Regions from separate parts of the Sediminibacillus dalangtanensis genome, predicted to be linked through region 1. Evidence: riboswitches for the same ligand, from Rfam matches in the RefSeq annotation. Region 1 holds a riboswitch; the other holds the start of a gene.
What was found. Region 1 has a riboswitch for lysine ahead of ERJ70_RS13510 (Na+/H+ antiporter NhaC family protein). Riboswitches for the same ligand answer to the same signal wherever they lie in the genome.

Region 1 (11,383 bases):
GGTCAATCCGCCTCATGACAAAATAGGCACAGCCAAAATTGCAATACTCATATAAATAATCATCAAGCGTACTTATTTTTGAATCAAAACCCGCTTTGGGATTTTGATTATCATAAAATCCTTTTAACCGGAGCTGTTCATAGCCCCAATCGCCGACAATAAAGTCATATTTGCTTAAAATATCACTGAAACGCTGTTTTACCGCTTCTTCCTGGAAGCCATCCTTCACATTCTCTATTATTTCGTAATTTTTGCCCTCGATTTCGATCATGACAACCACTCCTTATGCCTGATTCTAGTGTACCACATTTTTTCTTGTAGAAATACGTCTCCGTTTTTTCCCAGCATGAAACCGAAAGAAAATCACCAAACTAAATCAAGGGGAAACAACAAACAAAAGTCAGGAGGGTACTCATGTTGAATAAACAAAAAAGATTCCCATTGCTGTTGGTTGTCCTCCTCATGGCTTCCGGGTGTGCCACTGGAAACAGGGGGGCTGATCCAGAAGTGGACCGTTCCTTGGGTGGTGCGGAAACCAACAGTGAACAGGGAGCCGGCAATGTAGATGAAAATGACGTCACCTCGAAGCTAGGCTATGTGCGATATAAAAAAGATGAACTGAACAGTGACGAAGAAAGCAGACAAATGGTCAGCGTTGATCGAAATAAAATGGCCGATACCATTACCAGGATGATTCTTCGCTATGACGGTTTTGAAGAAGCCGCTACGCTTGTAACCGACGATGAAGTGCTGATTGCTTATCACAGACCGGAAAACATGGAACGGGAAAAAGCAGCATCCATAGCCAAAAAAACAGCCATGTCGTTAATGCCTAGATACTACGATATCGTTGTCTCTGACAAGGATGTATCCTTCCAAGAGATCCAAAGCCTGAAGAATTCGTCAACGCTCGATGACGACTACGAAAATACACTCCGCAGTATCATGGAAAGCATGAAGGAAGCACCACAAGGTGAAGGCTGGCCTGAAGCCGATGTAAAAGACCGCGATGATAATGCCATGACAGAATAAAACGATAACAGAAAGGGATGTTCCAACAATGGCTTTGGAGCATCCTTTGCTTTGTGAACCTCCCTGAGAATGTATAAGTTTCCAATTATCTTTCCGGATTACTCGCGCACACTAATACCAGAAAACTTTAAAACCAGGGGGGTGAATAACCTTGAAATCAAAAATCATTTGCTTTGCCGCACTGTCTCTTTTCTTTTTGTTCTTCTCCGCCTCTGTAACAGCTGAAGAAAACGCACCAGATGAAAAACAGGCAAAAACGGCGCTTTTCAAAAAGACACAGGCCATTACACACATCCCTTGGTATTACTTTGCTGCAATTGATCAATATGAGCATAATATTCAAAAAGAAGAAGATAACACGGAACAACTCATTTCGATCGACATCCCGAACGAACTTTGGTTCGGAGTCAGCAATCCTGGCTTGACTTCAGAAGAGATGATCATCGTATCCAACGGTTGGGGACGCGATGGGGATGGGGATGGATTGGCCGAAAAAAACAATGATGAAGATGTTTTGTATTCAATGGCCCATTGGATTAATCAATATGGAAACAATAAAGAGGATATTAAAATTGCCCTATGGAATTATTACCAACGGGAATTGACTGTTCAGACAATCATGAGCATAGCGAAGATATACGAAAAATTCGGCACCATCGCCTTGGATAAAACTGATTTCCCCCTCCCCTTACAGGCCAACTATAGCTACCGAAATACATGGGGAGACGCCCGCGGTTTCGGCGGCAGGAGAATTCATGAAGGAACCGACATATTTGCAGGCTACGGAGTGCCGGTAAAAGCAACCACCTATGGGGTTGTAGAAATGAAAGGCTGGAATAAATACGGAGGCTGGCGGATCGGAATCCGGGACATCCATAACCATTACCACTATTTCGCTCACCTGAACGGTTATGAAAAAGGAATAAATGTTGGTGATGTTGTAAAACCAGGAACCGTCATCGGCTCAGTGGGAGCAACGGGATATGGACCACCCGGTACTTCCGGAAAATTCCCTCCACACCTTCATTACGGAATGTACAAAGACAATGGTTATAGTGAATGGTCTTTCGATCCCTATCCCCATTTAAAAAAATGGGAACGAAACGCCCGAAATTAAGTTAAAGCATAGATAGGCTAAGCAATCTCCGAAAATGCTTCGAAATGGAGGTGCATTGCCACAAAGAGGGTTGCCTAAAGACCTTTAGGAGTAGATACTGAAAAGCCGGATAACCCCTTCCCTGAGTTTTATCGCTCAAAAAACATCGAAAATCCCCTCACCGTGTTGGTAAGGGGATTTATCATGAACTTATTTCGCTTTCGCTACTTTCCTTGCATAAAGTATACTGGATATCAATCCGCCCCAGATAACGACAGCACCAATAATCGCCATTGTTATAGCTCCTCCTGACATTATTGAGCCACCTCCTTGTCTTCCGATTCACTTGATGAGGTTTCTACTGCTCGATCGGGCCATTTCTTCAAGCTTAGCAAGGCACCGGCAAACATGGCACCAATAGCTACTACCCATCCATAATTAAACAAGAAATCAATCGGATATCCTTCATAAGCTTCTGTAACTTCTGTTTTTAAATTCTGCAGCATCATCCAGCCTAAAACGGCAGGTGTGATAATCCCGAGACATACTCTCCACCAAGCCCCTAGTGGGATATCGGAAACAGAATTGGCATGGTTTTGAAAATCTTTCAATGATTTTGCGAACCAGGCAATGGCCACTACCTCGAACAAACCAGCAAGGGCTACTCCATAGTTATTGATGAAATGGTCGACGGTATCAAGCAAATTCAATCCGTTCTGCGTCGCAAAGGCAAGCGAAAGAATCGCTGCAAGGCCTCCGCCAAATAAAACGGCTTTGCCTCGTGATACATTGAATTTCTCCTGGATACCAGCGATATACGTTTCCGAAATGGAAATCAAGGAAGATAGGCCCGCCAGTACAAGAGACGCGAAGAACAAAAATCCAAAAAATCCTGCTCCAGGCATTTGGCTGATGATTTCCGGAAACACCATAAAAGCAAGACCAACCCCTCCGGTTGCTACATCCGAAACTTCCTGTCCGGATTGGACAGCCATAAAGCCTAATGCGGCAAATACTCCGATACCAGCCAATAATTCAAAAGACGAGTTGGCGAAACCGGTAATAAACGCATTGTTGGTGATGTCGGACTTTTTCGGTAAATAAGAAGCATATGTGATCATGATTGCAAACGCGATGGACAAACTAAAGAAAATTTGGCCATAGGCTGCAACCCATACCTGGCCATCGGCAATTGCCGACCAATTTGGTTTGAAGAAAGCATCCAGTCCTTGCATCGCACCTTCCAAAGTCACTGCTCTGATAACGATGATCAAAAAGATAACAGCCAATGTCGGAATGAAGATTTTATTGGCCACCTCTATACCTTTTTTAACCCCTCTGCCTAGGAAAAATAAAGCAACAACCCACACAGCGATTAACGGCAATAATACGCTCGGTACCATGGCACCGAAACTGCCCGGATCACCTAGCTGCAAATAATCTCCAACAAAAAATCCTGTAGCATCTCCACCCCATTGTTGTCCGAAAGAAAAATAAGCATACATAATTGCCCAAGCAATGATAACCGGATAATAAGTAGAAATGACAAACGAAACAACTACCTGCCACCAGCCAATCCATTCCATGCCTTTACTGATTTTCCTATAGGAGCGCGGTGCAGAGCCCCGGAACTTATGGCCAATGGTGTATTCCAAAATTAAAAGTGGAATTCCGGCCGTCAACAGTGCAAATAAATATGGAAGGAAAAAAGCGCCCCCTCCGTTTTCATACGCTGTATAAGGAAATCGCCAAATATTCCCCAATCCAATAGCCGATCCCATGGCTGCCAGCAGGAAACCTAACCGTGTTCCCCATTGTGACCGATTCTCCATGTTTGAACCTCCCCTGTTTTTTTAAAAACATTCTCTTTCCATAATTAATGAATGTTTTAAATTTTTATTTTTTTCAGATATTTATGTTTGTATTATATATTAGACAAAACCAGAATGTCAAAGGAAGATTTAGGAGAATGGTTCTAGATCTTTTTTACTGGAAGAGTATTCCAATCATAGGAGGTAACTTTAGATTAGTACGAGGGCTCATCACCCAGACTTGTTAGAAGTGGATCTATAGCAGGATAGCGATGACCCTCTCTCAAAAAAGAAAACCGAACGAGTTCGCACGCTTACGATTGCGAATTATCGTTCGGTTTTCACTTTGTTCACTATGCTTTTTTCAGTATCATTTAGCGTTTATCTGTTTGAACCGCTTGTTCGATTGTTTTGGTTGTGAATATAAATTGCTGTTACCAAAACAAGTGCAAGGGTAAGCAATAACGCGATCCATGTCTGGCCAGTAACCCCAAGAACCAGATACCCGATTACCGATGCTATAGCCGCAATAAATGCATAGGGCAGCTGGGTCAGGACGTGATCAATATGATTGGAGCCAGCACCAGTCGAAGAAAGAATCGATGTATCGGAAATCGGTGAACAATGGTCGCCGAACACGGATCCGGCCAACACTGCAGCCATTGCCGGAAGAACGAGTTCGACATCAGTCAATGCTGCAATTTCTGCTGCAATCGGAAGCATGATGCCAAATGTTCCCCACGATGTCCCAGTAGCCAGAGCCATGAAACCAGCAACAATAAAAATCAGAAACGGAAGGAAAGCTGTATTCAAGGATGCTTGCTGAACGAGGTCTGCCAAGTACTCGCCGGTCGCCAGGCTATCTATAATCGAGCCGATCATCCAAGCCAAAACTAAAATATAGATGGCTGGAAGCATCGCTTTGATACCCTCCCAGCAAACAATCCCAATACCGGTTTTCGGAGAGTGCTGCATGCTGTACAGTACTGCTGCACCTACGGCTGCTATCACTCCTCCCCAAAACAGAGAAAGATTGACGTCTGTATTAGCGAAAACGTCCAACACATCAGCTTGTCCCTCCGTGTTATTTACCCCAGTTCCGACCATGAATACAACCGTAGCGACAACGAGTAAAAGAATCGGTATGATAAGATGGTGAATTTCCCCTCTTTCATTATCTACAAAACTTTTCTCCAAGTCGCCGGCTACCTCTCCTCGTTCAGGATCCGTCAGTTCTCCGGTTTCTATCGCCCGGTTTTCATGGGTTTTCATCAATCCGATATCTACCTTAAACAATGCCGTCAAGAACACCAGCAAAAGGGCCGCAAAGGCGTACATATTCAATGGGATCATTGCGACAAATGCTTGCAGAGGACCATACTGCGTCATTTCGTTGGCTGCTAATATACTGCCTAACGTACCGATAATATAAGCTCCCCAACTTGAAATCGGCGAGATTACCGTTATCGGAGCAGAAGTAGAGTCGATAAAATAAGCAAGCTTTGCACGGGAAATTCGATGACGATCTGTCAACGGACGGGCGATTTGACCGACAGCCAGACTGTTGAAGTAATCATCGATGAAAATGATGACCCCAAGTACAGCAGGCATCAACTGAGCACCTTTTCTTGTTTTTATTTTCCGGATTGCCCATTCTCCGAAGGCCCTGCTTCCACCTGAAGCGGTCAAAAAGGCTGTGACAATTCCTAACAATAGCAAGAATATCAATAAATATAAATTCCCGGTATTTAATGCGCCATCCGCATAAAAAATGGTTCGGAAAACAAGCCATATTTCTCCAGCGGTTTGCGGCAATGAAAAATCATGAAGCATGAAAGCTCCGATTAACACACCTGCCCCTAATGACAGCAGTACTTTTCTTGTGGCTAATACAAGCACAAGCATCAGCAGGGCAGGAATCAATGAATAAATTGTTCCTTCCATGTTGTACCTCCATTACTTTTTGGTGATGGAAATGAATGGATCGACATGCTGAAGAAAAAATGAGGAAAACCTGTCTGGTCATACGCAAGGTAAGTGAAGGCATCTGGGCAATTGGTATTGCCAATAAAGGAATCGGCCTGATGTGATCCCACTTCACCTTGCGTTATATAATTACTTTCAAACAAGAAATGTGTCTTTAAACAGAAAAAAGCAGTGATAGAAAATAACCTATCACTGCTTCTGTAAGCAATTCTGTTATCCTCCATTTCGATCAGTAGCCCTTCATGCTATTCTTTCCAGACATGACAGTATTATCCCTGTTCGACATAATACCAGTAATAAGGGGCTGACACTCCCTTATACTTCGGCAAACAGGCCTTTCACCAATCTTCCCAGTTATCATCCTCCAAAAGGATACTGATCCTGTCTGCACCTCTACCTCACCGATCTGATAAGGTCTCGCTATTCAATTCCTCGTATATTGTACCAGTGGCCGGCTTCTATTGCAAGGGTTCCATTGGAATCGAGAGTTGCGGCGATTCTCCGCCACCATTTCCATTGTAATAATATGGTACATCAAAGCTGACTACCCGATCATCGATCTTTATCTTTGAATTAATTTGTGTCGTTTTGGTTTGAAATGGAACAACCACTCGCAGGCTTACTTCCATTTCTACATACAAAGCGAAGTACACATTATTGATCCCCAGTTCTTCCCGCTCCATGATTGGTTCCGACTGGACATCACCAATCACTTCTATATTGACAGGAATATCAGGTCCCAGATTTGCCAATAAAGGGATGCCTAGCGCCTGGCCGACCGGGATTTGTATTAAGGTCGGTTCTTCTTTGACCGATTCGATTGAAGGCTTTTCTTCCGGTTCCAATTCCACATCAAGGGTACTTCCCGGATCAGGAACCTGTCCTTTTTCCAAGAGTTTTAAAAAATTTTGCACGCGATTGGTCGTATTCCGTACCACTCGATTGGTAACAACGGAATTCCAGCCTACCGATACGGCATTCCCTTCATTGTCGACCTTTTCCTGAATCAATTCATCGTATTCCAAATCATCGGCGATTTTTTTGCTAACTGCTTCGTTAATCGCCATTCTGGCATATTGCCGGGCCCTTGTTTCCGCAATATCCATCAGCGTAGGTTCAAGCCCGCGGTTGATGATCAAAATACTGACAAAGGAGGATATCGTAAAAAAGACAATTGTAACCACCAATACATGACGAAACGGAGGCGGTGTCATATGGCTCTTGAAGTTCCTATTTTTTTTCAATATAAATACCCCCTCAAAAAAACATATGCTTTTAAGCAGGAGGTTAGAATTTTTACTATATTAACTTTTTGCCAAGTCTGTCGCAAAACAGGAGGTGACCATCAGGTTCAAATGTTCCGCAAGATCTATTTCGTAAGGAACCGATACAGCATGACCGTCTTCCTCCAAGATGCGAATCACCGGGCGTTCACATAGCTGCTGATTTTGTTTTGCCACGATACCGGCTCTTCCATCGCTGAGTTCGACCATCAATCCAGTTGGATAAACGGCGATTGTCCGGCGGAAGGCCTCCACCAACTCACGATCGAACAAGTCTCCAGCACCAGCATATAATACTTCCAGCCCTTCATGCGGAAGCATCGCATCACGATATACTCTGTTGCTGGTAACGGCATCGAATACGTCCGCTATACCGATCAATTTAGCGTGTGGATGGATGTCTTTTTCCGTAAGACCGCGGGGATACCCCGATCCATTCAGTCTTTCGTGATGTTGAAAAGCGCAGTGTGCTGCAAGCAAAGGGATGTTGTGATTATTTCGTAAAAATTCGAAGCCAATATCTGTGTGCCCTTTTATGATTTCAAATTCCATTTCAGAAAGGCTACCTTGCTTTTGCAGAATTTCCTGTGGAATAAACATTTTGCCCACGTCATGAAGCATTGCCCCCAGTCCGATTTCCTCCATCTTCGAACGCGACATTCCAAGCTCCGTTGCCAAAGCCAGCGAATAGATTGTCACATTGAGTGAATGAGAAAACACATAGTTATCGGTCAGAAAAACATCTGACAAAATGGAAACCACCTGGTCCGCCTGTTGTATCTCATCCATAAGACTTCCAACCATATCAGCCATTTGTTTCCCCGTTTTTTCGAATACAAACGAATTTTTCCCGATGCCTTGGCTTTGAAAATCCGAAAAAGAATGCTTGATCGTTTGATAAGCTTCCATTCGCAGTTTTTCGGGAATCGGAGTCGAAATGTTGATATCCTCCGTTAAGGAATCTTTGATATGTACATAGGTTATGTTATATTTTTGCAGTCTTTTCAACATGCGTTGTGTCAGACTTACATCTTCTTGAATCAATATCTGTCCGTTTTCGTTATATATTGCTTTGGCAAGCTTCGTTCCGGGTTCAATTGATTTGGTTGCTGCAATTCTCATATCTATCTCCTAACCGCACCATTTTGAATGAAACAGCTGATCCCTTGTATAGACAACAAGAAAATCCTCTATTTAGAGTATAGAGGATTTATAGGAGAAATCAAACTAAATTTGTAGGAAATTGTCTAATTTTTTCAGTCGGCCGGTTCGGCAATTTTCAGTAAAGCTTCCTTCCCGGTCATCCCCACTTGCCAGCCTTTTTCCCTGGATGCATTCGTCACTTTCTCCAATGGAGCGTCAAGCAATTGGTCAATTGTCTTGACTCCTACTGCCCGGGCAGCTATCACTTTTCGATCTGCCAACTTTTCGCTTAACAAATCGACGTCCAGAGCGCCGCACATAATATATCCGGTATCATTCGAAACAATCAATAGATTGGTCTTCGGCAATTCCACACGAATCGCCGTAAAAGGAACATCTTCAATAAAAACAGGCTTAATGGAAATCATAAGATGCCACACTCCCTTCACCATACTATATGGATTTCAGGAGGATATGTGTCACTTGGAAGCCACTTTTTTCCTTAACGTATCGGCCAATAAGTCACGCAAAAATTCCGGCATGAAAAACTGCTTATTTTCCGCTTTTGCAATTCCCGGTAGCAATCGACCGAATGTAAACGTATCAGCGGTTGCCACTTTATACGGTTTATCCATATCCAGAGGACTGCCGTTCACTTCTACATAATCAACACGTTCTTGGCCATCTGCTAACTTACTGGTCGTCACAGAGGCACCTGCAAAGACCATCCGGCCGATTATTTCGCCACGAAAGCCAAAACCTTTCAATTTCAATTCCGTAAATTGCTTGGTAAAAGAAGCACGGATGACTTCAAGCAATTCATCTCCCTGTAGTGTGACGAGACACGGATTGATTGGATGTGGGCAAATCCGATGAATATCGCCGTACGTCACGTCCCCTTTTTCAAATCTATCCAGCAGAAGTCCGGCATTCAGCATCGCGCATTCTGCTCCCGTCCACTCCTTCAACGTTTCGACAAGTTGTTTCATAATAAATGTTTCCTTGAACCAACCAAATTCCAATGGTTTCTCCAGCGTGGTTACCGTTTCCCCCAATAAATCATTCGCCCGATTCTGATAAGCAATCAGCTTTTGCTCCGTCTCCTCGTCCTTTGGGAGATTATCGGTACTGCTCGCGTAGGCTTCTTTTCGAATCAGTTTCCGCTGTTCTTGGTCCCATGTCAAAATCACTTCCCCAACAAACTTTCCATGTTTCCCTGCTGCAGTAAGAAGTGTTTCATTTATATACTCGCCATCACGAAAAAGATGATGGGTATGTCCTCCGATAATAACATCAATCTGCGGATAACGTCTCGCTATTTCCTCATCATCTGTGATGCCAAGATGGGAAAGGAACACAATGATGTCTGCCTGTTCGGCCAATTCGGGAAGATATTTCTCCATAATCGAGAATGGATTGGCGACACTCCAGCCGAGCAGATTATAGAAATCATTAAAGGGAGCCGTCAGTCCGATGAAACCGATCCGGACCCCATTTTCCGTGGTGGCATAGGAGACTGGCTTCAACCAGTCTGGCTGAACCCCATCTATGCTGATCAGATTTGCACACAGTAATTGAAAATCTGCCTGATCATATAGATGAAATAAATCTTCATGATCAAGTGTGATGCCCTCGTTATTTCCCAAAGTGGCAAGATGATAACCTGCATCGTTCATTAGCTGTACATTGGCTTTTCCCTTCATTGCTTCTGCAATTGGATGGGATCGATCGACATGGTCGCCGATATCAATCAGCCAGTATGACTGGCCGTTACGTTCTCTCACTTCTTTTTCTTCATTGAAATGGCCAATGATTTGCGGCAAGTTCTCAAAGTGACTGTGTAAGTCGTTTGTATAATAAAGGAAAATTTTTTCTTCCATCTTAAAATCTCCTATCCAATACCTTGTAAAATTAATCGAAAACCGATTACCACCAACAATATTCTCAGTATCCATTCCACCGTTTTTCCTTTAAGCAATTGATTGACCTTTGCACCAAGTGTACCACCGATCCAGGCACCTGGTATAAACAACCACACATACTGCCAAGGTACATGTCCCAGCACAATATGAGTTGAAGAACTAATCAAGCTTAAGAATAATATCATGAACATGGATGTCGCCGTCGCTATATGCGGCGGGAAACCGAATAAAAGAATCATTGCCGGCACGATCAAAGAGCCGCCTCCAATCCCAAACATACCTGACAATATGCCTACCGCAAAAGCAATGGAAACAGCAGCTGCCAGGGAGTAGGTATAGGAAAACTTTTCCCCGTCGATAATAACCGTTCTGTCTACGCCTTTACTGTGGACTGGCTTACCAACAATAGGTTCTTTCTTTTTGATAAAAAACATAGCCGATAACACTATCATCAGTAGTCCTAAGTATAACGAAAAGGCATCTTCCGAGATAAACTGATTAAGCCATGAGCCAAGTACACCGCCTGGTATTGCTCCGGATAAGAAAATCCTCCCACTGCGATAATCGACTCTCCCCTTCTTCATATATGCTATGCTGGATGACAATCCTGTAAAAACCATTACCAGCAACGAAATGCCGACAATATTTTGCGGCGCTGCCCAGCTGAAACTATCTAACAGCTGACTGAGCAGCAAAAGGCTTGGAACAAGAATGATTCCTCCTCCCAACCCAGCAATACTCCCGACGAACGCTGTCAAAAACCCGATTAAAACACTTAAAACGTAAACCACAGTCTGATTCCCTTCTATCTGTTAAAGTTATGTATGATAATCCAGCAAGCTTGTCCATGTTTTGCATGCTATACCCTTATGTTTACCCGGTGTGGCTCGCCTGTAAAAGAGGAAAATAGTCATAGAAAGTCTTTAGTAGAAAATAGAACAACGTTAGTACCATAACACAGTCTTTTCTGTTTTGCTTTACTATGAAAAAAGGGCCCTATTCCAGGGCCCTTTTATTATTACATTAAATTTTTCAATTATCCAATAGAACCTTCCATTTCGAACTTGATCAGGCGGTTCATTTCCACTGCATATTCCATCGGCAGTTCTT
Region 2 (11,383 bases), 700 kb from region 1:
GTCATCATTGGCAGTAATGAATCAATGCTTTCAAAACTGGCGGCCAACTATCCAGATCGAACCTTCGTAGTAGTGAAAGACGCCAGGGAAGCGATGGCCCGTCTTTCGATATTATTTTATCAGCAAGCATATAAAAAGCTTACAACTATCGGTGTTACAGGGACCAATGGAAAAACAACGGTAGTTGCTTATATCTATTCATTGCTAAATCAAATTGGCGTACCGACGGGTTCCATTGGTACAATTGGCACAATGACTTCTGGAGGTCCTTTTCCCTTCCAACCAACAACGCCTACAACACCTGAAGCACCGGATCTCCATTATATTTTTCACCAATTCCTTCAAAGGAAGGAACAGGCAGCTGCGATGGAAGTATCTTCAATAGCGATCGAACAAAAAAGGGTAGAGGGCATTTCATTCCATATAGGTATCCATACCAATATATCCAGTGAACATTTGGAATTTCATAAAACCTTCGAAAATTATAAAAGGGCAAAGCTCAAATTGTTTAAACAGACAGAAAAAGCTGTAGTAAACCTGGATGACGAGGGAATGGCAAAGGACATCCTCGATTTGTACCACGGTCCTTTGCTAACATATAGCATAGACGGTCATCCAGACGCGGATGTTTTTGCTTCCAATATCAGAATAAAAAGGGAAGGGTCGGCTTTTTTACTGTCCATCGAAGGAGTATCTTCTCTCGTCCATACACCGGTAATCGGTGAGTATAACATCTCTAATTTACTGGCTGCTGTTTGTGCTGCTCTCCACATGGGTGTCACCGGCAAAAAAATCCTGGAGGCATTACCGAAAATCCAAGGCCCGAAAGGCAGATTCCAGCTAGTGGAAATACCAGGTAACAGTAGCGTATTGCTGGATTATGCACATACCCCAGAAGCTCTGCGGAAACTCTTATCGGAAGTTAAGAAACTAAACTACCGTAAACTAATTCTAATGGTGACAGGAGTAGGTATCCGGGATGAAAAGAAAATGGCGAGAATGGGAGAAGCTGCCGATGGACAGGCAGATGTGTACATCATTTCCGTTGATCATCCCGGGTACAGGAAACCAGAAGAGATTGTCGCAAGCGTGCTGTCTGGTTTTTCAAAAACGAAGCGAACACATATTACATGTACACACTCACGAAAAGAAGGAGTTATTGCAGCTTTAAAACTGGCGGAAAAAGAGGATTTAATCATTTTAACTGGAGGTTGTATCAACGGTTGTCAAATGGTTAGAGGAAAAGCCTTCCCACACTCGGATGAAACGATAATCGAGCAATTTTATTCCAAACGCATTAATCAAACAAAATCCTCGCTGGCACCGGAAGCAAAATAACCCTTGTTCTAAGAAATGACAAGGGTTATTTTTGAATCTTACTTATGCATTGGCTGCTTGGTCACCGACATAATAATAAAGCTGTTGGAACAATAATTGCTTCTCATTCTCACCTAAAGGAACCAAAGGCAGACGTACAGAACCTGCATCAATCCCTACGTAAGATAAAGCAGCTTTAACAGGTGCAGGACTTGGAGCCATGAATAATGATTTCATCATTGGAAGCAGGCATTGATGAAGAGTAGCAGCTCTTTGATGGTCGCCATTGAAAAAGCTATCTGCCATCTCTTTCATTTCATTTCCAAAGATATGGGAGGCGACGGATACTACCCCTTTTCCACCAATCGACAAAACAGGAAGTGTAAGCCCGTCATCACCACTATATAAGTGAAAACTGTCTTTTGTACCACTAATGATAGAAGTCATATCATCTAAATTTCCACCAGATTCCTTAACAGCGACAATATTTTCTTCCTCCGAAAGCTTTATGATCGTCTCGGGCGTCATCCCTGCTGCACTTCTGCCAGGGATATTATAAAGCATGATAGGCAGTTTAACCGCCCGGGCGATGGATCGAAAATGTTGATACATTCCTTCTTGGTTCGGTTTGTTGTAATATGGAGTCACCAACATCGAAGCATCAACTCCGGCAGCTTCGGCCGCTCGAGTAAAATCGATGGAATCACGGGTATTATTTGACCCTGTTCCGGCAATGACAGGCACACGCTTGTTTACTGTTTGCACCGTAAATCGCAGCAAATTCAATTTTTCATCTTTCGTTAGGGTTGGTGACTCACCAGTCGTTCCTGCAACAACTAATCCTTCGGTACCATTTGCGATTAAATAGTTGATCAGTATCTCTGTTTTTTGATAATCAATGTCACCGTTCTGATCAAATGGTGTAACCATTGCTGTCAAAATACGCCCAAAATCCATTTTTCTACACCTCTATTCATAATTTTAAAAACAGGACCAGAAGCCCTCTTGGTGAATAGAGAGTATCCCACTAGAGACAAAGCAGTTTTGAATGACGTTTAAAATATCACACAAAAAAACAGCAACGAGGGCTTCGCTGCTGCATCACTATGACATCTTTCTGATGCGTGAGATAGCCCTCCATATAACTAAAGGTTATATGACAGCCCTGTATTTATTGAATACAGAACCAGTGATGCGAAACGATGAGTTTCCACCCACTTCGGCAAATTCCCCTTTCGGCTGCCATCAACAGACCTCATCATCCTACGACAGCGTACTATTGGTTTTTGCACCTCTATCCTCACTCCAAAAATAATTTGAAGTAAAGCAAATAAAATTGTATCTAAAATATAGCAAAATTTTTTCTGGTTTGCAATGCTAAGCAATTAAGAAAGATCTTTTTTTGACTAAAGACGTGGATAACCGAAATAAGGAGGTCTGCCATAATAAGGAGGACGCCCGGCTCCTGGATAGCCATATCCACCATACCACGGACCACCAGGATAACCATATGGTCCCGGACGAGGATAACCGATTGCAGGATTTCCGAAAAGTTCACCGCCTAAATAACCTAGTCCGAATCCAACCAATCCTGCTCCAAGTGGTCCAAAGGCAAAATTCCTCTCTAACATTTCATTTTCTTGAACTGAATGGGGATGAATGTATTGATCATACTGATCGTTATATTGATGAACAGGTAAATAATGTTGCATATTTTTTCTCCTCTCCGCTTTTGTTTGTGAGCAATCCGTCTACTCCTTTACATATTCAGCATATGGTTCAAAGCGGAAAGTGAAATGGATAAACACCTATTTTGATCTCTTGATTAAAGATTCACGAAGAACTACCGGACGTATGCTCGCTTAAAACTGTATCCAGCAAAGCTTGATACTTTTCCCTATCTTCTGCAGTTAGTGGCTTCGGCCCTTTTGTCCGCTTCCCGCTTCTTCGGGCTTTCGCATTAGCATGGCGCATAACCAGCATTTCATCTATAGTGGATAGGTGATATGGAAAGCCTTTATGGTGAAGGACAATACATCCTTTACCTAAAGCCAGGGATGCCAGTCCGTAGTCTTGTGTGATGATAATGTCATTTTTATTAGCCAATTGCATAATTCGGTAGTCTACGGAATCTGCACCGGTATCGACATAAATGCTTTCCGCACCGCTTTGTTCATCACGAGAAGAGAAGTGGGAAAAGCTTTTAACGAGAGTTACAGGAACGGAATACTTTTTAGCGGTCTTTATCGTTATTTCTTTTACGGGACAAGCGTCTGCATCTACTAATATTTTCATTCCAGCACCCCTTTTAACTTTTCAATTTTAACGCGTTAGCTCATGATACCAAAAATACCGGGAAGGAAAAAAGCGCAAGCGCCTGTTTAAAAGAGTACAGGCTAGAGCCGCCACGTCCTGTGGCAACGCCTGCATGGCCCACATCGTTTGGGCCTGCCCAACCTCGGCGTGGCGCTTTTTGCCACACAAAGGGTGGGCTTAAGACCTCGAGGGGGTAGGCGCTGGAGCTGGACGTGGCTGTTTCAGCCAATAATGATCCACAAACAGTCAAAAAGCAGCCGGCGGATAATCGCAGGCTGCTCAGGATACTATATCAACTATTTATTCTTACATAAGATCGTAAACGGATTCTTCAAGATAGAGCCAGTGATAGTACTCGACTTCTTCATCGGTCATTTTCAACACTTCATCTTTGTGCAAAGTTGTTAAATCCCATAATTGTTCCATCAGATTTTCTCTCACTAGTTGGCTCATGGTAAATCCCCCTTAGGATTAGGTTGAATAATAAAGCGTTTTCCCCTTTTGTTACTTTGATTATATATCTCATATCGAGATAAAAACAATATCAAAATTAGATATATTGAGTGGAAGCGATATAGGGTTGATATACTTGAGGACAAATGACGTAATCATGTCTGAAAAGCAGGATCGTATGTCCTTTTTCATTTTTATTTTGTTGGAGCTCGGTTATAATGAAAGGTAGCAAAAATTCACCGTATAAGAAAGAGGTTACAAAATGAGCGAGATACTACCGGGCTCTATCCAACAGGCAGAAGTTCAAAACTCAGTGACAGACGGGTTCTTAGTAAGCATTGGAAAAGAAACCCTATTACTGCCGGAAGCAGATACCGAGCTACAAAAAGGGCAAGAGATAGAAGTGTTTATTTATCAAGATAAAAAAGGGAAACTTCTGGCAACTAAAAATATTCCCGAGGCCAGACTTGATTCCTACGGCTGGGCGCAAGTAGTAGAAGTAGTAGAAAATCTAGGTGCATTTGTCAATATAGGTATTCCGAAAGAAATTCTGGTTTCCAGTGATGATTTGCCTTTGTTAAAGAAAGTGTGGCCAGTTAGCGGCGACAATTTGTTTGTCAGCCTCGATATCGATAAAAAAGGGCGTTTGCTGGCAAAACCAATTAATGAAGCGGATGTAATGGCCGAATTGGTTCCGGCTTCTTCAGACCTCTTACAAAATCAAGTGACGGGAAGAGTGTATCGCTCAACGAAAGCTGGTTCTTTTGTCCTCTCCGAAGAAGGATACAGAGGGTTTATTCATCCTCATGAAAGAAAAAAAGAGCCTCGAATAGGAGAGACGGTTACCGGACGTGTCATCGATGTGAAGGATGACGGCACTATCAATGTCTCTTTGCTGCCACTGAAACAAGAAGGAATGAAAGATGATGCCGAAAATATTATAGAGTATATGGAAAAAAACGATGGAGCAATGCCATTTAGTGATAAAAGTAATCCCGAGGCAATCAGGGAAACCTTTCACATTAGTAAGTCCGCTTTTAAACGGGCACTTGGAAAACTAATTAAAGAGAATAAAGTACAGCAAAAAGACGGTAAAACATACATGATATAGTCTCAATCCCAAAACAGGCACAATCTGATTAGAGGTTGTGCCTGTTTTTATTATGGACAAAGAAGTATCTCCTAGACTGACACAAGATTGTTGATATAATTGTGGGCCTTCCATTGAAAAGAGATACCGCCCGATAAATGTATAATTATGGTATTATTATAGAAAAGGGAAGAATAAGGGGATTCAGTTAAATGCAGATAAAAGAATTAGAAAAAGAAATTCGATTTCTGCAAATCCGATTGTATCAAGTAAAGGATACAGATAATTATTCCAACGGAGCGATCCTGCAACTTAACCAAAAACTAGATAAAATAATCCTTTATTACCAAAAAATCATACGAAATATGGAAAAATGATAGCCATTTCCTCCATAACCACTTATCATGGAAAAAGATTGACGAAAAGTGTCGAAGTAACAATTGGCTTTGTATAGTGTTTAAAGGAGGATTATTGTGAAGGACTTTACTCAATATATACAGGAGTCGAAAGCAGCGTGTAAAAGCATTTACGGGATGTCTCCAGAAGAAATCCCTTTTTTGAAGGTAGGACTGACAAAAGAACAATTACAGCAAAAGCAGAATAAATACGGAAAAGTGTTATCTATTGTAAAGGAATTTATGATAAAGCTTATTAAATATATGGATGGGGTGCCAACCCTTATTGTCACAACAGACGCAGAAGGGTATGTGCTAGAGATCTTTGGGGATACAGGCATCAAACAAATGGTCGATTCTTTAGGAATCACCATAGGGGGCCGTTTTGATGAAAAGGATGTAGGGACTAATTCCGTATCACTCGCTTTAAAGCATGGAGAACCGATCGGTCTCATTGGAGACGATCATTTTCATGATTGTCTAGCTGGGGTGGCCTGCTACTCTGCACCTTTTTCTTATTCAGACAGTAATCAGCTTGCAGGTACTGTCTCGATCATGACCTTGGTTGATTATTCCAATCAATTTCACTTAGGATTATTATCTTCTGCTGTTGATACTATTGAGGGGGAAATTCGTTTACAAGAGCAAAATCATAAGCTTTACCTACTTAATCAGGTCTTGATTAATTCAGCACCTCTAGGAATTATCATGACCGATGATAGTGGAGGAATACTGGAATACAATCCAGGCGCAGAAGAAATATTGGGGATACCCAAGGAAGAAGTTATCCCCAAGGGAATAGCGGGAATAAAAGGATTAAGTGAATATGTCATGAAAGCACTTCAAAAGCAAGAAAAAGTAGAAAATACAGAAACGACATTGATCGATCACAAAAATGGCCTTGAAAGAATATGTTTAGTGGATGTGCTTCCGTTATATGACAACTTCCATCGACTAACTGGTGCATTTGCTCAATTTAGAGATATGACCAGTTATCACGAACTGCAAAAACAAGTCATTCAATCGGAGAAACTGTCAGCCGTCGGAAAACTCGGGGCTGGCTTCGCTCATGAGATACGAAATCCGCTGGCAAGCATAATAGGCCTGGTGCAGCTTTTAAGGGAGAATAATGAACATAATAAGTATTTACAAATTATCACAGATGAACTCGAAAGAATGAAAACGCTAGTCAATCAGTTTGTTCTGCTAGGCAAGCCAACAAAGCTGCAAAAGATGAATAGTGAGGTTGTTCAGTTAATCCGTAACACCGTAGATTTGATGAACAGCAATGCACGCCTTAATAAAATACAAATTGAATTTGTTTCTGAGGAAGATGAATTGTTTGCGCCAATAGATGAGTCGCAAGTTAAGCAAGTGTTGATTAATTTTATTAAAAATGCTGTGGAAGCAATGCCGGATGGCGGACTTCTTTTGGTTCAATTGCAGGTTAATAAGATAGATAAGGAATTTCGGATCATTATTCACGACGAGGGAGAAGGAATGACTCCAGAAGAGGTTGAAAGTCTGGGCACTCCGTTTTTTACAACAAAAGAAAGGGGACTAGGCATGGGAATCCCGATTTGTTTTGATATTGTAAAAGCACACAATGGTTCCATTGAAATAGAGTCAGCCAAAGGAAGGGGGACCAGCATCCATTTGATTTTCCCGTTGCAAAACGGAATGAGGAGGAAAAAAGAGGATGATTAATCATAGTTGTATACTAATTTAAACTTAAGACTAGGTGAACACAGTATTGGAAAAAAACATCCCATTCTTGTGAACCAGATATGATTAAAACATCACTTACGGAGTGGTGTTTTTTGTATTTTCCGACAGAGCAAAAAATGGGGGCGGATTTGGCAATTTCCTTAAACTGTTCTAGATAAGAAAGTCTGTTATACGTTTAGCGTTTACTTACCCTTACATCTATTCAAATTCCATAGCACAGATGCCGATAATTCTGTTTTCTCAATTTAAGAGATTTTCAAAAAACAGAACAGCCAACCAGCCACTTATAAAATAAGAGAATATAACTATAGTGAGGTTGCGTACGAATCGGGACATAAAATCCCGGTGTACAAGTAAAAAGCCTAAAGGAGGTAAGTCATGAGACGATCAAACAATTCTTTACCTAATGATTGTTTTCCAGAGGTTTGTTGTCCAACCGGAGGGTCGTTGTGCCGTGCCCAAGGAACCAGAAGACCAGCTGTCACCAGGGTTATAGATTCAGTGGTTGGACCTACCGGGCCTACTGGACCTACTGGTGCAACCGGACCCACCGGGCCTATCGGACCTACTGGTGCAACCGGACCTACCGGGCCTATCGGACCTACTGGTGCAACCGGGCCTACTGGACCTACTGGGCCCGCTGGTGTGACAGGTGCTCCAGGTGCGGGTGCAATTATACCTTATGCGTCTGGAACGCCAGTAGTTCTGACTACAGTACTCGGCGGACTGGTAGGTACAACCAGTCTTGTCGGATTTGGTTCTAGTAACACGGGAGTGGAACTCCTAGGTACTGGGCAAATTGATATCACCGGAGCAGGAGGAACTGCATTAAATTTTGCTTTTTCCGTTCCTCGTGAAGGAACAATAACTTCGATAGACGCCTACTTTAGTACCACGGCATCTGTAGACCTGATAGGTGATATAACCATTAATGCCCAATTGTACCGCTCCCCGGATCCCGCGACAAATATATTCGATCCAATTCCGGAAACATTGGTTACTTTAACCCCAGATATAACTGCCCCAATAACGATTGGAGAAATCAGCAGAGGATCCTTGGACGGACTGAATGTTCCGGTTACTGAAGGTGACCGTTTATTACTAGTATTTTCGGCAACAGCTTCGGGAATCGAACTGGCCGGTACAGTTGCTGGTTATGCAAGTGCTGGAGTAGCCATTAGTTGATCCTTATACAAAACCGACTATCACAATAGTCGGTTTTGTCATCTCATAAACAAATTCAGGGCTTGATTTTATTTTTTCAGAATTGTATGCTAAATTAATAAAAATGCACAAATATTAATATTTAAATAATTGACAAAAAACAGTTAAAAAATTGAGAATAAGGGGAATCTCCTTCTCAATTTAAATAAATACATGGGGGTTAAAACTTAAGATGGCATTATCAGAAAACAAAAAGGAGAAAACAATCAGCAACAAGAAAAAAAGATGGGAAATGCCAGATACTTATGTCATTTTGTTTTTGGTTTTATTGGCTGGTGTACTAGCTACATATCTGGTTCCATCCGGGACTTTTGAAAGGGAAACGGTGGATGATGTAGAAAGAGTCATTCCCGGTACCTACACGCAGGTAGATAGTTCTTGGCTGAGTCCAATGGATATTTTCACTTCAATTCAGATGGGGATGGTTCAATCCGCTGATATTATTTTTATGGTTTTGTTCACAGGCGGTGCATTTGAAATTATTGAGCGTTCCGGTGCTTTGCGCGGTGCTATCAATAGTGCTGTCCGTCTTACCCGTGGAAAGGAATTTTGGATGATTGCGATTGTATCGACACTGTTTGCGGTTGGTGGCGCTGTCGGCGCAGTAGCAAATGCTGTAATTGCTTTTGTAGCAATAGGGGTGATCATTGCCAGAACGCTAAGACTTGATCCGATTGTGGCAGTAGCTATCACGTTTGGAGCCAACTTTGCGGGCTTCAATGTAGGTTTTATCAATCCTTATACAGTAGGAATTGCACAGAATATAGCAGATTTGCCGATGTTTTCAGGGGCTTTGTTCCGTATTATCGTTTTTGTTATCATATTATCACTGACTATCTGGTACACATGGCGGTACGCTAAGAAAATCATGAAAGATCCCTCTAAGAGTATTATTGGAGTCTACCAAGATGATGAGGAAACGCAAAGCCTCACAGAAGCGTTCACTCTCCGTCATAAGATCCTCTTAGGTTTTGTTGGATTGGGATTAGGATTTTTTGTTTATGCTTCGATACAATTGGGATGGACGATCAACCATATGGCTGCATTCTTTGTGCTCATCGGAATTGTTTCCGGAATAATAGCTGGCATGCATTACAATACAATTGCCGTTACTTTCTTACAAGGGACTCAAAAATTGGTTTATGGAGCATTGGTTGTCGGCTTGGCCAGAGCTGTCATAGTTGTACTTGAAGATGGACAAGTTCTCGATACAATCGTTCATGCTTTGTCCGTTCCGCTAGAAAGCCTTCCTTCCGTATTGGCTGCGATAGGCATGTTTATTTCCAGTGCCTTTCTAAACTTTCTAGTAAACTCCGGGAGTGGCCAGGCGATGATCTCCATGCCGATGCTGGCGCCGCTAGCGGACATGGTTGGAGTGACAAGGCAGGTCGCTGTTCAGGCTTTTCAGTTCGGAGATGGTCTAACGAACAGCATCTTCCCGACCTCTGGTATCCTGATGGCCAGTCTTGCAGTAGCAAACGTGCCTTGGACGAAATGGCTGAAATTCATTTTTCCATTGTTTATTGCCTGGGTCGTTATCGCCATCATTATGCTCACGATTGGCGTTATGATCAACTGGGGACCATTTTGATTGAAACAACTTAAAAAAGGAAACACGCTTGGTAAAAACGAAACTTGCCTCGCGTGTTTTTTTAGTAGGGATATAGAAGTTTTGTTTTCCTTCTTTTAAAAAACGTTTATAATAGAAAGTGTTCATGTAACATCTTTAATTGACAAACTTGATTAATAAGTATTTTTATTGCCGGATAGTAAAGGAAGGTAGTTTATGGAAGAACAAAATATTACAAGGGTCCAGGTTAACGACAAAGAAATCATATTGATCGGCACTGCACATGTTTCTAAACACAGTGCTGAACAAGTAAAAGAAGTAATAGAAGCAGAGAGGCCTGATGCTGTTTGTATCGAACTGGATGAACAAAGATATCAATCCATCAATGAAGGCAGTAAATGGACAGATACCAACATATTTCATATCATAAAAGAGAAAAAAGCAACTTTACTGTTAATGAATTTGGCAATCTCTTCCTTTCAAAAGCGCATGGCCAAGCAATTCGGTATAAATGCTGGGCAGGAAATGATTCAAGGTATTGAATCGGCAAAAGAGATCGATGCAGAGCTTGTTTTAGCAGACCGGAATATTCAAACAACTTTTTCCCGGATTTGGCATGGTGTAGGTTTTTGGGGTAAGGCTAAATTGATGATGCAGGTTGTTTACAGTATTTTTAGCAATGAGTCCATTACAGAGGAAGAACTAGAAAAAATGAAGTCGCAGGATATGCTCGATTCCATGCTCCATGACTTTACAGAGAATTTCCCGCGTTTGAAAGTCCCTTTGATAGATGAACGTGACCAATATCTTTCCCAAAAAATAAAAGAGGCACCTGGTAAAAAGGTCGTCGCGGTCCTTGGTGCTGCTCATGTGCCCGGGATTACAAAAGAAATCCACAAGGACCATGATTTAGACCAGTTAAGGAAACAGCCGCCTAAATCAAAGCTTCCAAAACTAATTGGCTGGATGATTCCCATTTTGATCATCGCCTTGATCGCTTATACATTCATTGCTAATCCTGCTGCCGGTGCCCAGCAAACAATTAGCTGGGTATTATGGAATGGCTCCTTTTCTGCTTTAGGCACAGCCTTGGCACTTGGCCACCCGCTCGCAATTTTAACTGCGTTCGTGGCTGCGCCGATTACTTCATTAAACCCAATGATTGCCGCCGGCTGGTTCGCGGGATTCGTACAAGCGCTGATACGGAAGCCAAAGGTAGGCGATTTTGAAACGTTGTCGGAAGACGTGCTTCATGTGAAAGGATTTTGGAACAATAAGGTCACAAGGATA

Region 2: another riboswitch for lysine. It lies ahead of dapA (4-hydroxy-tetrahydrodipicolinate synthase); the one in region 1 lies ahead of ERJ70_RS13510 (Na+/H+ antiporter NhaC family protein).

The regions. Positions count from the first base shown of each region.
Region 1 covers NZ_CP046956.1:2,683,145-2,694,527, forward strand. The annotation lists gene ERJ70_RS13485 (YutD family protein) at 1-271, opposite strand, end outside; gene ERJ70_RS13490 (YhcN/YlaJ family sporulation lipoprotein) at 415-1,032, shown strand; gene ERJ70_RS13495 (M23 family metallopeptidase) at 1,184-2,149, shown strand; gene ERJ70_RS13500 (MetS family NSS transporter small subunit) at 2,339-2,443, opposite strand; gene ERJ70_RS13505 (sodium-dependent transporter) at 2,443-3,960, opposite strand; gene ERJ70_RS13510 (Na+/H+ antiporter NhaC family protein) at 4,321-5,883, opposite strand; lysine riboswitch at 6,151-6,329, opposite strand; gene yunB (sporulation protein YunB) at 6,384-7,169, opposite strand; gene ERJ70_RS13520 (HD-GYP domain-containing protein) at 7,230-8,330, opposite strand; gene ERJ70_RS13525 (YunC family protein) at 8,465-8,779, opposite strand; gene ERJ70_RS13530 (bifunctional metallophosphatase/5'-nucleotidase) at 8,831-10,231, opposite strand; gene ERJ70_RS13535 (sulfite exporter TauE/SafE family protein) at 10,243-11,064, opposite strand; gene sufB (Fe-S cluster assembly protein SufB) at 11,310-11,383, opposite strand, start outside.
Region 2 covers NZ_CP046956.1:1,978,599-1,989,981, forward strand. The annotation lists gene ERJ70_RS09900 (UDP-N-acetylmuramoyl-L-alanyl-D-glutamate--2,6-diaminopimelate ligase) at 1-1,338, shown strand, start outside; gene dapA (4-hydroxy-tetrahydrodipicolinate synthase) at 1,381-2,274, opposite strand; lysine riboswitch at 2,440-2,622, opposite strand; gene ERJ70_RS09910 (hypothetical protein) at 2,724-3,029, opposite strand; gene ERJ70_RS09915 (YaiI/YqxD family protein) at 3,151-3,612, opposite strand; gene ERJ70_RS09920 (BH0509 family protein) at 3,940-4,086, opposite strand; gene ERJ70_RS09925 (CvfB family protein) at 4,349-5,197, shown strand; gene ERJ70_RS09930 (Spo0E family sporulation regulatory protein-aspartic acid phosphatase) at 5,389-5,553, shown strand; gene ERJ70_RS09935 (ATP-binding protein) at 5,650-7,278, shown strand; gene ERJ70_RS09940 (exosporium glycoprotein BclB-related protein) at 7,678-8,484, shown strand; gene ERJ70_RS09945 (YfcC family protein) at 8,696-10,114, shown strand; gene ERJ70_RS09950 (TraB/GumN family protein) at 10,310-11,383, shown strand, end outside.